2 regions of the Paenibacillus physcomitrellae genome follow, and region 1 is predicted to be linked to the other one. Evidence: predicted binding sites of a transcription regulator. Region 1 holds the regulator's gene; the other holds the start of a gene.
What was found. Region 1 encodes NrdR, which represses ribonucleotide reductase genes. Its sites were predicted from a motif close to AACACNATATATNGTGTT; they were not measured.

Region 1 (3,104 bases):
AACACCGCCAACCCCAAAGACGATATAGCTGTAGGCAATGGGCGGTATTTTTCGCACGAGATTTTGCCCCGTCAACATGTATAAGGAAGAAGCAACAGCCCCCAACAGTGAGAGCACATCGCCATACATAGCTTTCGAGGACACGCCAACGTCTCCCCAAGCTGTTACGGCAGAGCCAATCACGGCCACGCTTAAGGCGAGGACCCCGCCCCCGGTTGTCCGCTCCTTAAACATAAAGAAAGAACCAACCATGATGAATACGGGCTGGAGCGACAACAAAATCATGGAGCTGGCAACAGACGTATAAGCGAGTGATCCCATCCAGAGCAGGAAATGCAGTCCCAGAAAAATACCGGAAAGGATTAATAACACAATCTCTTTCCTCGATAATTCCTTCAAAACCGCCCGTAAAGATAATTTGCGCAGCATAGGGGTAATCAATACCAACGTGAATAAAAGCCTGTACATACCGAGTACAGAAGCCGGTGCGGAGGACCATTTGATAAAGATGGAGGACAACCCGATCGAAATGACTCCAATGGTCAACAATATCGCATTTACATACACTGATTTTGTTTCCTTCATGATTGTAGATTCCTTCTTCACTTCAAAATCCAGACTTTTCGCTCATTTGCGGGGCGCAAGCATCACTAATGCCCCGATCAGACAAATGATCATCCCTGCCCAGTCATAAGCGTCAGGATTTTTACGGTCGACCCACCATCCCCACAGGAAGGACAACACGATAAAAATCCCTCCATAAGCCGCGTATACACGGCCAAAGGACGAGAAAGACTGCATAGTCGCAACTATGCCGTAGGAGATCAGAAGCACGGCGCCAAACAGGCCGTAGAGCGGGCTTTTGCCATCCCGCAGCCAAAGCCAGATCAAATATCCGCCTCCAATTTCCGCTAGTCCCGCAAGTACAAATAATACCGCAGCTTTCATAACGAATGTCCTCCCTTCCCGGACTCTTCGAACGCCCTCTCACATGGTACTTCATTAACAGATTGTTTGTACAGAAAATTATTGCAGCAAACAAAAAGAGCCCCGGAATCGTTACCAGAGCTCATTTGCATTTGATTATTTTAGGTTAACCAATCCTTATTCCCCACTGCCCGAATCTTTGGACAGCAGCCCCTTCAGCTCACGCATGAACATGTCAATATCTTTGAACTGGCGATATACAGAAGCAAACCGGACATAAGCCACTTCATCAACCGGATATAGATGTTCCATGACAAGTTCACCGATCTCCATGCTTTCCACTTCAGCCACCGCTGTATTGCGCAGCGACGTCTCGACCTCGGTGACAATCGACTCCAGCTGTTCTACGGACACCGGACGTTTTTCACAAGCACGAATCAAACCGCGCAGCATCTTCTCCCTGCTGAATTCCTCGCGGCTGCCGCCCTTCTTGATCACAATTAACGGTGTTTCCTCCACCATTTCAAAAGTCGTAAATCGGCGGTTGCACTTCTCACATTCCCGCCGTCTGCGAATGGAGCGGTTTTCATTCGCAGGCCGGGAATCCAGCACTTTAGTGCCATTATAATCGCAGTACGGACACTTCAAAATACCCTCTCCTTTCTTAGCAAATCAAGGCTTTCACCCATTTGGATAACAATTCCACCCAGGAATTTTAAACTTTGCGAGTAGATTTCGTAATACGGCACATAATACAGTTACCAACCCAAGGAGGTGAAAAAGACAATGGCAAACAACAATAGCGGCAACTCCAACAACTTGGTAGTTCGACAAGCATCTGGTGCACTCGAGCAAATGAAATATGAAATCGCTCAAGAACTCGGCATTTCTTTTCCACAAGATGGATATGCAGGTAACTTGACTTCTTACGAAAACGGTTCTATCGGGGGTTACATTACTAAACGTCTTGTAACACTGGCAGAACAACAACTGGCTGGTCAATTCAAATAAGAACTGACAAGCAGCTAAGAAGCGCCGGGAGAATTCTACATTCTCCCGGCGTTTTCTCTTTGTTAAAACTGCTTATAGATGCTGGTGTATTGCTCATAATAATGAACAACCCGCTGCACATAATGCCTGGTTTCCCCCAGCGGGATATTTTTGGTTGTTTCCACAGTGCCGTCCCATGTTCCGCTCTTCAACCAGTTCTTTACCCGCGTAGGCCCTGCATTATAAGCGGCGATCACCGCAACCATATTCCCATTAAACTGATCCGACAAGCTCTTTAAATACCAGGTCCCAATTTCAATGTTTGTCCCGGTTTCATCATTAATCCTGTCCATCGAAACACTCGGCAGCTTCGCTTGCTCCAGCACCCACTGCGCTGTATCCGGCATAATCTGCATCACGCCAAGCGCACCTTTTCTGGACTGCCTGCTGGGTTTATAATTGGTTTCAACTTTAATAATAGCGGCGACTATAAATGGATCAAGCTGATTTCGCTGCGCATGCTTACGAATATCATCCTTATAATAAATCGGATAAAACAAAGAGAGCCACTGGGTGTTCATGAAGATCAGCACGACAAAACCCAAAAACAAAAGCAGCAGCACTCTTTTCTTACGCAGCCACTTCATGACAACCCACAGCTTTTCCAGAACGCTTCAACCTGGGCTTCAGTTTGTTCAAGTCCCTGGCTGTTATCAATCACAATGTCTGCAAGCGTCTTCTTCTGTTCAATGTCCATCTGAGCGGACAATCTGGCTTCAGCCTGAGGAGTATCAAGGCCATCGCGCTCCATCAAGCGGACGAGCTGGATCTCCCGCGGTACATAAACCACCATAATGGTTTCGTAAAGCGAGTCCAAACCGGATTCATATAGGAGCGGAATGTCCGCCACGACCAACTTATCTGGATATTCCGCTTCATAAGCGTCTATTCTGCGCTTCGTCTCCGCCCGGATGGCAGGGTGTGTAATGTCATTCAGAGCTAGAAGGTCTTCCGGATTCGCGAAGACGCGAGCTCCCAGCTTTTTACGGTCCAGCGTTCCATCCGGCAGCAGCATGTCCCTGCCAAAACGGTCCACGACGGCCTCCAATACCGGATGCCCCGGTTCCATGATCTCGCGGGCCAGGACATCCGCATCAATCAACAGCGCTCCCCTGCGGGTCAGCATC
Region 2 (3,104 bases), 540 kb from region 1:
CTGTCCAGGAACTCGATAACGTCCCAGCCGAAAATGTTGTAGTAACCTGCGCCCGAACCTTTGCGTTGTCCCATTTGATCCGCATAGGAGAAAGCATCCTCCATCAGCTTCAGGACCGGCATGATGCCTTTGGCTGCGCCTTCCACGCCTTTAATGGCTTCGCCGCGTCCGCGCAGCTTGGACAGGTTGACCGCTACGCCGCCGCCGATTTTGGACAGCTGCATGCAGGTGTTCAGCACATAGTTAATGGAGTTGAGGGAGTCGTCCATTTCAAGCAGGAAGCAGGATACAAGCTCGCCGCGGCGGCTTTTGCCCGCGTTCAGGAACGTCGGGGTCGCAGGCTGCAGGCGCTGCTCCATCATCGAATGCGCCAGCGTGCAGGCTGTTTCGGCGTTGCCGCGTCCAAGATGGAGCGCAACTACCGCCACACGATCCGGATAATGCTCCAGATACTTGGAGCGGTCGTTGGTTTTTACCGCATAATCGGTATAAAACTTCGAAGCCGCCATGTAGGACTGGAACTGGAAGTTGTAGCTGTGCGTTATATCATAAACCCGCTCTACTTCGTCAGGTGTATATTTCTCGTAGAAATCCTCATAATAATCATTCTGAATCATATAAGCGACTTTCGCCGCCGTGCTTTCAAATTTCAGGCTCTTCGACTCGACATCCGCCAAAAACTCGCGAACCGCCTCGCGATCCATTTCCAATTGGAAAAATCCGTCTTCGCCCGTTTTCATCAACATGTTATTTAACTCAATATGCCGCAAACCGGCTCACCTCCTGTTTAAATCGTTCTGCATCTCCAAACGTTCCGGACAGCTCAAACTTGCTGATGACCGGAACATCATATTTTTCTGAAATAATGTCCGCGCTCTTCGCGAACCTGTCACCCCAGTTGCGATTGCCACTTGCCGCTACCCCGACCAGCCGGTCGTGATTGCGCTGCAGAAAAGAAGCGACCCGCTCCGGAACCTGTCCGAAGCCAGTCGTATATGTAACCAGTACAAAGGGCTCGTCAATAGTCATCGACTCGTCGATTTGCACGGCCTGCATTTTCAATTTGTTGATAAATCTTCTAACATTTCCTGTCTTGGAATCGTAGGCGATCAGCACTCGAAATCATCCTTTCACCCTTATCGGACGCGCTCTGGTGAGGATTTTGTCCTCTTGTGTCATTAAACGTATTCCCGGGCTTCAAAACCCAAGATCTAGATGCTGATATTAAATTTAACCTCTAGATATAGTGATGTCAATCCTACCAAAAGCCCGATAAGAGGGGGTTGTCCGCCGAAATTCCGCTCCTTAGCTGGGTTTCTGACCATTTTTCGAGGCGAAAAAAAAATAGAGAAAGCGGTTCGCTTTCTCCTGAAAACGTTTCCTGCCAAACTATGAAAATCAAATGTGATCTCTTTCAGAAACAGCCTCAGTCAGCCTTCCATAAATGCCCACAATTTCCTTCATCGGCATCCTGACAAGTCCGCTTGAAGACGGGGCCACAAACTCGTGCATGCCTTCGAGGAAAGGTTCCGGCTGAAATCCCCATTCCACCTTGTTCCGTCTGCTGTACTCCTTGTACACGCCTTTGCCGACGAAACAGACGACCCGCGGCCTGTAATTCAGCAGCTTCGCTTTCAGGATCTCGCGGCCTTCCTTGTAATCCTTCCGCGTTAAGTCATCGATGCCCTTTGTCGGCCTGGCCACAATATTCGTAAACCCGTAGCCCAGCTTCAGCAGCTCGCCGTCCTCGGACGGGTCATACAGCCGCGGCGTCAGGCCGGACTGGTACAGAATCCGCCAGAAGTTGTTCCGGGGATTCGCATAATGATGACCGGTTTCGCCGGAAATCAGACTCGGGTTAAAGCCGACGAATACAATCTGAAGGCCGCTGTCCAGATGATCCGGCACGCCGCCGGAGTCTGTGCTGCCTTTTTGCCCATAAATGTCCATGCTTGTCCCCCTCCTTGCTCCTGCAGGGTAAGGCTTCTGCTTCCGCTTTTGCTTCTGCTTTCTGCATCAATCTGATCCGATACGGTTACCTTTACCGGTTCCCTTACCGTTCTCTTTTTACTTTACCGTTACAGCCGCATGCCCATCCGACTCTTGTAGCGGTTTATGAGCACCTGTGAATCGACGCTCGTGATGCCTGGAAGAATGTACAGCTTCTCTTTCATGAATTCTTCCATCTCTTTGTTATCCGTGAACAGCGCATGCATATGAAGCTTGGACGGCCCGGTCATATGGTACAAACTCGTTACGACTGGCTCCTCAGCCAAAGCCTCTGCAACCCGCTGCAAATATTTAGGCTCCACCTCGACGTTAAAAAAAGCCGATACGGAAATTCCTATTCTCTCAGGATTTATGACGGCTGTAAAGCGTTCAATAACGCCTTCCTCCATTAAAGCATTAATGCGGGTCTGTACCGCTACACGCGACAGCCCGATCTCCTTGCCTAAATCTGTATACGAAATTCGGCCGTTGCTGTTCAGCTCTTTGATAATTTTGCGGTCGATCTCATCGAGCGTTACCCGGCCCTGCTCATCCATTCTCGACATCCGATTCACCTGCTTTTCAAAGATTCTGGATTGGTACTTATACCAGTCTCACCTTTTTCTCTGCCTATTAATATATCCTTTTTCAGTGAAAAAGCCAGTTCCTTTCGGATAAAAGTCCTCCCTCTACCGCTCGTCGTTCCAGAAGTTCACCGGCTTCTGCTCCGCCGTAATCACCGCAAATGCATAACCTTCTTTCTTGAGCTCGGCAAGAATCTTCGGCAGAACCTGAATGGTGGTGGGCAGATCATGCATGAGCACAACCGGGGATGTTTTATGGGCCGATATCGTTTTCACCTGCTTCATGACGTTCGCATAGGTTGAAGCGATATCCTCTTTAAACTTCCAATCCTGCGAATCCACGTTCCAGTCCCACAGATGGTAGCCCGCTCCCAGCACTTTATCCCGGAAGTCCTCCGTAAAATAAGGTTTGCTGCCGTAAGGCGGCCGGACCAGCGCCGATTTGACGCCTGCGGCTTTATAGAGTCTCTCGTTATCGTCGTCCATTTCCTGGAGCGCAGCTTCCGGCGTCTTGTAGAACAGTTCCTTCTG

Region 2: a site for NrdR is predicted at 1,234-1,251, ahead of nrdI (class Ib ribonucleoside-diphosphate reductase assembly flavoprotein NrdI). Genes of this name have one in related genera too.

Annotation. Positions count from the first base shown of each region.
Region 1 covers NZ_CP022584.1:4,639,473-4,642,576, reverse strand. The annotation lists gene CBE73_RS20950 (DMT family transporter) at 1-585, opposite strand, end outside; gene CBE73_RS20945 (YnfA family protein) at 628-948, opposite strand; gene nrdR (transcriptional regulator NrdR) at 1,105-1,575, opposite strand; gene CBE73_RS20935 (alpha/beta-type small acid-soluble spore protein) at 1,714-1,938, shown strand; gene CBE73_RS20930 (lytic transglycosylase domain-containing protein) at 2,001-2,564, opposite strand; gene coaE (dephospho-CoA kinase) at 2,561-3,104, opposite strand, start outside.
Region 2 covers NZ_CP022584.1:4,097,719-4,100,822, reverse strand. The annotation lists gene nrdE (class 1b ribonucleoside-diphosphate reductase subunit alpha) at 1-770, opposite strand, end outside; gene nrdI (class Ib ribonucleoside-diphosphate reductase assembly flavoprotein NrdI) at 757-1,116, opposite strand; gene CBE73_RS18410 (mismatch-specific DNA-glycosylase) at 1,399-1,950, opposite strand; gene chrS (chromate efflux transcriptional regulator ChrS) at 2,079-2,555, opposite strand; gene CBE73_RS18400 (polysaccharide deacetylase family protein) at 2,679-3,104, opposite strand, start outside.